Luteolibacter sp. LG18: one gene and its partner. The protein of the gene in region 2 binds, or shares a complex with, the protein of the main gene of each other region. Links are inferred from orthologs where the notes say so. Each region holds a gene or a part of one and is shown on either strand. Other genes may lie near its edges.

The links.
Region 1: rpmI (region 2) and rplI share a complex: the UniProt entries of both Bacillus subtilis proteins name them as parts of the 50S ribosomal subunit. The link is inferred for Luteolibacter sp. LG18 from one-to-one orthologs.

Annotation. Positions count from the first base shown.
Region 1 is NZ_AP024600.1:4,287,544-4,291,650, forward strand. What follows is about bases 1-2,891. They hold rplI (50S ribosomal protein L9), read left to right. Parts: upstream 1-1,151; coding sequence 1,152-1,631; downstream 1,632-2,891. Other genes in these bases: llg_RS16850 (DUF2264 domain-containing protein), read right to left, coding at 1-983; llg_RS16860 (hypothetical protein), read left to right, coding at 1,763-2,326; pyrH (UMP kinase), read left to right, coding at 2,391-2,891. Also shown: more of pyrH, read left to right, coding at 2,892-3,128; frr (ribosome recycling factor), read left to right, coding at 3,175-3,741; llg_RS16875 (nitrilase-related carbon-nitrogen hydrolase), read left to right, coding at 3,798-4,107. UniProt on the Bacillus subtilis protein: Binds to the 23S rRNA.
Region 2 is NZ_AP024600.1:501,381-506,491, reverse strand. Bases 2,432-5,111 are described here. They hold rpmI (50S ribosomal protein L35), read left to right. Parts: upstream 2,432-3,506; coding sequence 3,507-3,716; downstream 3,717-5,111. Other genes in these bases: llg_RS02015 (nitric oxide synthase oxygenase), read left to right, coding at 4,861-5,111; llg_RS02020 (YcxB family protein), read left to right, coding at 4,356-4,859; rplT (50S ribosomal protein L20), read left to right, coding at 3,855-4,235; gatA (Asp-tRNA(Asn)/Glu-tRNA(Gln) amidotransferase subunit GatA), read left to right, coding at 2,432-3,315. In the rest of the region: llg_RS02050 (glycosyltransferase family 39 protein), read right to left, coding at 1-268; llg_RS02045 (redoxin domain-containing protein), read right to left, coding at 394-1,503; Asp-tRNA(Asn)/Glu-tRNA(Gln) amidotransferase subunit GatC, read left to right, coding at 1,603-1,905; more of gatA, read left to right, coding at 1,912-2,431.

The sequences.
Region 1 (4,107 bases), 3.8 Mb from region 2 along the record:
GTGCCCGGGGTTTCCAGCGTTTTCCGGATTACCGCGGTGAGGGCACAGCGGGCAGCGGCGGGAGAGACTTCCTTCGGCAGTTCATGCCGCAGGGCCATCAGCGAAAGCACTTGGAACGCCCCGAACCGGTAGGCGCTCGACCGCCCGATCACCGGGAAGGTGCCCTCCGGGGAAATCATCCGCTCCTGCACCTCCGCGTAGCGCCGGGCCCGGCCCACGGTATCCGGCAGCAGCCGGGCGTTCGGATCGCCCTTTTCCTTGCAGACCTCCAGCACAGCGATCAGCGCGGGCTGGATGACATAGCTGTTGTAATAGTCCCAGTGGAGCTGGGGGCCGTCGCCGTAGGTGCCATCGCCCAGATACCACTGCTGGTGCTTTTCCAGCGCGTAGGTGATAGGGCGCATTTCGCATTCACCGGTGAAATGCCAGATCGCGGCCTCCACCAGCGCGGAGAACAGCAGCCAGTTGCTCTCGCCCGGCTTGATCTTCCGGGTTTCCTTCAGCGCGGCGATCACGTTGGTCTGCTGCTGGGGCGTCAGCGGCTTCCAGAGCTGGTCGGGAGCACGCAGCAGCGCCAGCGACAGGAACGCCGTGTCCACCAGGGGCTGGTTTGGCGTGGAGAAATCGAGGCGATCCGGCGAAGCTGGGTCGGTGGCGTTGACCAGCGCTTTTCGGGAAAGCGTGATGTATTCGGAGCGCAGCCGACCTTCCGGCGAGGAATCCGGTCCCAGGGCCAGCCACGGCGCAATCCCGACCATCGTGCGGCCAAAGGCCTCCAGATGGGTGAACTTGCGGCGGCCCTCCTCGCCGGGGCCGAGCGGCATGTTCTTTTTCAGCTCTCCTGCTGCCAGCGCGGACAACACCGGTCGGGCGATGCGGTCGAGCGCCTTCACCGTGTAGATCCGGTCCTGCGCCCCGGTTTGCTGGGCCCGGACGGGGACGACGAATGCCAGGACAACGGCAAAAAGGATCGAAGGGCGCATCTCAATAGGTTCTACCACAGGGAAGGCATTTATTACGACGAAATGGCCATTTTGGCGGGAAATGCTTCAGAAAAACTAAGTAATTCTGCATTTCCATAGCATTCTCCTTGACCAGAGACGCTGCGCTGGCTAATTCCGCGCCCCCACGAACGACCCACGTCCTTCATTATGGCCAACGCTCAAGTCATTCTCCGCGAAAAAATCGAAGGCCTCGGCAGCGAAGCCGATGTCGTCAAGGTGCGTGCCGGTTACGCCCGCAACTTCCTCGTTCCTCAAGGCAAGGCCTACGAAGCGAACAAGTCGAACCTCCGCCACGTCGAGAACCTGAAGGCCGCCCGCGCGCAGCGTGAAGCCGCCGAGCTGGTCGAAGCCCAGGAACTCGCCAACAAGATTTCCAAGATCAAGCCGAAGTTCACCCTTTCCACCGGTCAGGGCGGCAAGGCGTTCGGTTCCGTCACGAACATCGACATCCACAAGGAACTCGAAGCCGCTGGCATCGTGATCGACCGCCACGCGATCGAGCTCGAGAAGCCGGTCAAGAAGTCCGGCAAGACCGAGGTGTCCGTCCGCGTCCACCCGCAGGTCACCGCGACCCTCACCATCACCGTCGAAGCCGGTGAGGAAGAGGAAACCGAGGCCCAGGCCTAAGTTTTCCGGGAAACCATTTCGAAGACCCCGCTTGCTCCGGCAGGCGGGGTTTTTGTTTGTCTGGATATGGAGTGCAGTCGGCCCTCCGATTCCGCCTAGGCATTTCCTGCTTCCTCGCCCATGGTGGCGGAATGAAACGGACTCTTTCCGTGATCGGCGCCCTGCTGGTGGCCACCCCGGCCTTCGCCACCACCATCAACATGGTGCCGATCTTCCAGCCGCTCAGTCTCCATGGCACGGATGGTGACAAGGTGATCACGGACATCGGCGAGGCGCTCCAGGCGACCGTGATGCCCACGCCGATGGTCTTGACCGGTTCGTTTCCGGAAACACTGGTGGACGCGATCAACCAGCCCCACAAGGTTCCGACCAACAACCCGAACTACAAGGTCCCCGAGGCGAACCTGGTGGTGCTCTGCCGCCTCGGAATCGCGGCGGAACTCTCCGAGGGCGGGGCGGGCCTGCGGGTCCGGCTGGATGTTTCGGGGCTGACGATTCCCGCGGAAATCGATCTCACCGCCCGGCAGGTGCTGAAGCTGACCATCGTCGCGATCCGGAAGACGCTGGAGGACTACCAAAAACTCCAAACCTCACCGCTCGAGGTCGCCATCCAGATCGAGGGCGCGGAGGGCGGCAAGGCGCCGCTGCGCGACCTGACGGCGAAGTTCCAGCTGCCCGGTGGCGAGGAGGACTGAATTTCCGTCATTTCACTTTTCAAAGGGTGGGGCGATTGGGTTTGATCGGCGAGAGCCTAACCGCATGAGCGACACCACCCCAACCCCCGCCAAGTTCAAACGTGCCATCCTGAAACTGAGCGGCGAGGCACTGCGCGAACCGGGCTCCACGGACAACATCTCGCCCGAGATCGTCGACCGCATCGCGCTTGAGATCCGGGACGCCGTGAAGAGCGGTCTCCAGCTCGGCGTCGTGGTGGGTGGTGGCAACTTCTGGCGCGGTGCTTCGGCTTCCGCCCGCGGCATGGACCGCGCCACCGCCGACTACGTGGGCATGCTCGCCACCGTGATGAACGCGCTGGCCGTCCAGAGCTCTCTGGAGCACCACGGAGTGAAGTGCATCGTGCAGTCCGCCATTGAGATGCAGAATGTCGCCGAGCCGTTCATCCGCCGCAAGGCCGAGCGTCATCTTGAGGACGGCTTCGTCGTCATCTTCGCCGCCGGCACCGGCAGCCCGTTCTTCTCCACCGACACCACCGCCGCCCTGCGCGCCAGCGAGATGCGTGCCGACGTGATCTTCAAGGCGACCATGGTGGACGGCGTCTATGACTCCGATCCGAAGAAGAACCCGAACGCCAAGCGTTACGAAACCGTCTCCTTCCAGGAGTGCCTTTCCCAGCAGTTGAAGGTCATGGATGCCACCGCCTTCAGTCTCTGCATGGACAACCACATTCCGATCATCGTGTTCGACATGGCGCCTTCCGGCAATGTCACCCGAGCCCTGCTCGGCGACCCGATCGGCACGGTGGTCAACGGCGGCTGAACCGCCGCTCCGCCCCTTTTTCTCCCAACCACACTTCCTTATTCCCATGAGCGCTGAAGACACCCTGCTCGAAACCGACGATGCCATGCAGAAGGCCGTCGAGTATCTCCTCCACGAATTTTCCGCCGTCCGCACCGGCAAGGCCACCCCGGCCCTGATCGAGAACATCGACGTGTTCGTGCGCGCCTACAATAGCGTGATGAAGCTCAAGGGCCTCGCCATCATCACCACTCCGGACGCCCGCATGCTGGAGGTGAAGGCCTTCGACCCCACCACCACCCAGGACATCGAGCGCGCCATCCGCGAGTCGAAACTGGGTCTCAACCCTGCCGCCGCCGGCACCTCGCTCCGCATCCCGATCCCGGAACTGTCCGAGGAACGCCGCCGCGACATGGTGAAGCTGGTCAAGCAGCTCGCGGAGGAATCCAAGGTCCGCATCCGTGCCGCCCGCAAGGAAGGCATCGACGCCGGCAAGAAGCTCAAGGCCAGCAACCTCCTCACCGAGGATGGTCAAAAGGACCTCGAAGCCGAGATCCAGGAATACACCAACAAGTATGTGAAGGAGATCGACTCCCACACCGCCCACAAGGAAGCGGAGTTGATGAAGGTGTAATCCGTATAGATCGGTAGCGACAAAGCCACCGGGACAGGGCATGTTCCGGTGGAGAGATGAATACCAAGCTCCGCTACCTGCTCGCTTTCCTATCCGGCGGAATCGCGGTCTTCGCGTTTCCGCCGTTTTCGTGGAAGGTGCTGGTGCTGGTGGTTTGGCCCCTGCTGTTCGTTGCGCTCCGAGGCGCGGGCTTCAAGACTGGCACGCGGCTGGGAGTGGTCCACGGACTGGTGCTTTACGCCATCGGCCTCTCGTGGTTCTGGCATATCTTTTCCGCCATCTCGATCGCCCTGTGGCTGATGCTCGCCTTGTTCACGGGGTTGGCGGGCGGGTTGATCGGGTGGGTCAGCCTGCGCCACCGTGGTG
Region 2 (5,111 bases):
GCGTGTCCAGCCCGGCCAACCGCAGCAGGCCCATGATCCAGCCGATCAGCGGCGGCTTGCTGTAATACCCCGCCGCGAGGTGGTTGCCCCACTCCCAGTAGTAGGCTTCATCGCCGAGCACACCCACCACGCCGCATGCGTGGATCACGAGCCGCAGGGCTGTTAGGACGAGGAGGAAAACGATCGCCCGCCGGTCCCAACTGGCGGTGCCTTCCGGCGGGTTGGCATCCGGATTGCCTGACGATTGTGTGGAGAGTGGAGCTGGCAAAGGCGGGCCAGAAGCTGGCGGTTTCGTTTCCGCGCGGACAATGGAGAGCGCGCGACGGAAATGTCACAGTCAAACTTCCGGAGCGGCCCAGGATTACAGAACTGTAATCTTCCGCGGTTTGGGGGTCACTTGCCCGCGGCGGGCTTGCTTTCCGACAGCAGGGCATCGACCGCCAGTTCGACGAACGAACCGGGCGCGCCGAAATACTGGATCGAGCGGTCCTTGCCCAGGACGTAAGCCAGCGGACGGGTGCCCACACGGTACTCGTTGCCGAGCTTGTTCTCGGGGTCGGAAAAATTCGGCCAGTCCACGCGGGTGTCCTTCTGGACCTCCATCGCGCGGAGGGTGGTGCGGGGGTCGTTGTTCACGCCCACCAGCGCCACCGGCTTGCCCGCGAATTTCTTCTGAAGGCTGTCGGCGATGTCGAAGAACTGGTCCGGATCGGCGAGGCTGGTGGTGTTCCAGAACAGCAGGACCACGACCTTGCCCTTGTAGTCGGAGAGCTTCATCTGCTGCCCGCCGGTGCCGGTGCCGGCCAGGTCGGGGGCTTCGCGGCCTTTGCTGAGGTGAAGGATGATGTAGAGCTCGTCCTCGGCGAGGTGGGAGATGGACACTCCCTCCACTTCCTGGTCGCCAGCATTGATGATCGCCTTCCGGAGCAGGGTCAGGCGCTTCTTCATGGCGTCGCCATCGTCGCCGATGCCCTTGAGGATCATCGCCTGGCCCAGCGCGGCCACGCCCTGGACCTTCGGGTCCGGGTTTTGGGCCTCGATTTTCTGAAGTAACGAGAGCGCGCCAGGGTCCTGGCCGCCGACGAGGGAAAGGCACATCGGGGCCAGCTTCGGGCTGCGGAGGTGGTATTTCTCCACCGCCTCGCGGATTTTCGTGGCGGCCTCGGCGAGCGGTGCCTTCGGGGCACCCGGGGTGGCGGAGGGTTTCCCGGCCTGGGCCGCGGCGATGCGCAACAGCCAGGCACCGGGTTCCAGCGTCCAGTCCTCGGCGAGGGACGGGCGCAGGCAGTTCCACATTTCCGTGGCGGCGGCTTGGGCGTCCGGGCGCTTTTTCAGGAGCTCCTGCTGGGCGGCTGCGTCCGGGGCGGCCTTGATCTGGAGTTCCCAGCGCTCGTTCAGCAGCGTGAACTCCTTCCGGATGCGGGCCGCGTCCGCCGGGCTGCCGGCGTGGGCCGGGGCGGCGAGGACGATGGTGACAAGCGGAAGCCAGCGCGAAGGGTGCATGGGTGGGAACCTAGAGGGTCATTCCCGCGGGGCGCAATCCCTCATCTTCGCGGCGGTTGAGTCTTGCCACGTCCGGCCCGGCTTTGGACTCTCCCGGCCATGTCGAACACGCACATCGATGACCGCGCCCTGCGGAACATCGCCACCCTCGCCCGCTTGGAACTGAACGACGAGGAGATCGCCACGTTCAAGGGCCAGCTCGAGGATATCCTCGGCTACGTGGACACGATTTCGAAGCTGGATGTCTCCGGCATCGAGCCGACGTCCTACCCGGCCCCGGTGTTCGACCGCATGCGCGACGACGTCCCGCACGAAAGCCTGTCGCGCGAGGCCATGCTCCAGAACGCCCCGGAGCAGGCCCAGCACCAGATCCGCGTTCCGAAAGTCATCGCCGAAGCCTGATCCGCCATGTCCCTCCTTTCCCTCCGCGAACAGCTCCGCAGCGGTGCCACCACCCCGGAAGCGCTCCTCGACGACCTCGCCGCGAAAATCTCCGCCAGCGATGCGCAGGTGGGCGCCTACCTGTCCTACGACCTGGCGGCCGCCAAGGCCGAGGCGGCCGCGGCCGACCTCTCGCTGCCGCTCGGTGGCATCCCGATCGCGATCAAGGACAACCTGAACGTCATCGGCCAGCCCTGCACCTGCGGCTCGAAGTTCCTCTCGGAGAACTACGTTTCTCCCTACGACGCCACGGTGATCAAGAAGCTCCGCGCCGCCGGGGCGATCCCGTTCGGCCGCCTGAACATGGATGAGTTCGCGATGGGCTCCTCCACGGAGAACTCCGCGCTCCAGACGACCCGCAACCCGCGCGATCTCGATCGCGTGCCGGGCGGTTCGTCCGGTGGTTCCGCCGCTTCGGTGGCCGCTGGCTCCGCCTTTGCCGCGCTCGGCTCGGACACCGGTGGCTCGATCCGCCAGCCCGCCTCGCACTGCGGGGTGGTGGGCCTGAAGCCGTCCTACGGCCGCGTGTCCCGCTACGGTCTGGTGGCCTTCGCCTCGTCCCTCGACCAGATCGGCCCGATCACGAACACGGTGGAAGACGCCGCGCTCGTCCTCCAGGCGATCGCCGGTTACGACCCGCTCGATTCCACCTCGCTGGACCTGCCGGTGCCGGATTACCTCGCTACCCTGCACGACGGGGTGAAGGGCATGAAACTCGGTCTCCCGAAGGAATACTTCGGCGATGGCATCGACCCGCAGGTCCGCGCCCGGGTGATGGCCGCCGCCGAAAAGCTGGCCGCCGCCGGAGCCGAGCTGGTGGAAATCTCCCTGCCGCACACCGAATATGCCGTGGCGACTTACTACGTCATCGCCCCGGCTGAGGCGTCCTCGAACCTTTCCCGCTTCGATGGCGTCCGCTACGGCCACCGGGCCAAGGACCCCGCCGATCTTGACGAACTCTACCGCCGCTCCCGCGAGGAAGGCTTCGGCCCGGAGGTGAAGCGCCGCATCATCCTCGGCACCTACGTGCTCTCCTCCGGCTACAGCGAGGCTTATTACAAGCGCGCCCAGCAGGTCCGCACCCTGATCCGCCGCGATTTCGAGGAAGCCTTCCAGAAAGTGGACGCCATCCTCTCGCCGGTGGCCCCTTCCGCCGCCCGGAAGCTCGGCGAATTCGCGAACGACCCGCTCCACGAGTATCTCTCGGATATCTTCACCCTCTCCACGAACCTCGCGGGCATCTGCGGGATCTCGGTCCCGGCCGGCACCATCACTTCGGATACCGGCACGGAACTCCCCGTCGGCCTCCAGATCTTGGGTCCGCATTTCGGGGAGGCGAAGCTGCTTCAGATCGCCAAGGCGGCGGAATAGGCCGCTGGGCCGCTTCGCGGCAGACACAAGAATCCAGACCCCAGAGTCCAGACAAGAGGCGGGACTCCGGGTGCCTTTTGGCGGGAAGGGGTTCCCCAAACCGCCTCGCTGGGCTCTGGATTCTTAAATCTGCTGTGAAACAGCCACTTTTCCCTTGCCAAGGGGCCGCGGATTCCTAGTCTGCCCGCCCCATGCCAAGGATTGGAGGAAAAGCAAAGACCCGAAAGGCCGTCGCCAAACGATTCAAGGTGACGGGCACCGGGAAGATCCTGCGCCGCAAACAAGGAAAGCGCCACTTGCTTCAGTGCAAGAGCCGCAAACGGAAGCGCTCGCTGAGCAAGGCCGTTGTTGTTTGTGATGCAGACCACAAGCGTGTGAAGGAAAATCTTCCCTTCGCCTGATCCCCTCGTCGTCCGACGCAACCACGCCCCCACCCGCGTTTCGGGTGGCCTCCATACAGCCTGGTCCCGCAAGGGAAGCACGAGCAGGTGAGACTGTAGGAGGTAAGTAAACAACGACCCGCTCAAGAGACACAACACATGCCACGCGCCACCAATTCCCCGGCCAGCCGCAAGCGCCGCAAGCGCACCCTGCAGCGTGCGAAGGGCTTCCGCGGATTCCGCTCGAAGCTTTTCCGCTACGCCAAGGATGCCGTGCGGAAGGCGATGACCTACGAATACCGCGACCGTAAGAAGCGCAAGGGTCAGTTCCGCCGCCTGTGGACCGCACGTATCAACGCTGCCGTCCGCAACGAAGGAATCACCTACTCCCGCTTCATCGAAGGCCTCAAGGCCGCCGGTATCGAAGCCGACCGCAAGATCCTCTCGGATCTCGCGATCAACGACGCCGCCGCTTTCTCGGCGATCGTCGCGCAGGTCAAGAAGGCCCTCGAAGCCAAGGCTTCGAAAGCCGCTGCCTGAGCCTGAAACGAATTCGTTTCCCAAAACCGCCGCTTGGTTCGCCAAGCGGCGGTTTTTTGTTGGGGCTTGATGGGCGGAGTATCCTTGGCAGCTTGAGAGCTTCTGGATAGATCAGGCGTCATGAAGATCCGGGTGCAGCTGACGGAGAAGGATTACATGTCGGCATACTGGCTGGCTCTACGGGGCAACCGCACGTTTCGTCTCATGATGATGTTTGTGGCGATCAACGGTTTGGGAATGGCGATCTACAACTTCGTGGAGCTTGCTCGCGGGGAGGTCGTGGATGTGACTCGATGGTTGATCGTTGGGCTGATGGGGCTTTTTGCTTGGGCGGCTTTCGTTCGCGGGCCGTCCCAAATGAAGAAGGCTTATCGTGTGCGCAAGCAGCTCCAGATGCCCTATGAGATCGAACTGGGCGAAGAGGGGCTGAAGTGGACCAGTGAACAGGGATATTTGGCGCAGGCATGGTCCGATCTGCTCAAATGGCGGGTGGGGGACGATCTGATCGCGATTTATCAAACCGGGGCCGTGTGTTTCCTGCTTCCGAGGCACGCCTTCGCGGCAGAAGCCGATTTCCAAGCGTCGATCGAGATTCTCCGGTCGAAGATGGGAACGCCTGCCTGAGTTGTTCGTCTCCACGCTGGACGGTTGCGAAATCCCGGGCACGTTCGCCGCGGACATGCAGGCCGCGCAGACACAGGAGGAGCTCACCGTCATGGCGAAGGTCGCTTGGCGGAACAATGCCCGCTGCATCGGCCGCTTGTTCTGGAACACGCTGGAGGTTCTCGATGCCCGGGAGGCCCGCACGGCGGACGAGGTGTTCGAGGCCTGCGTCCATCATCTGCGGTTTTCGACGAATGGCGGGCGCATCCGTTC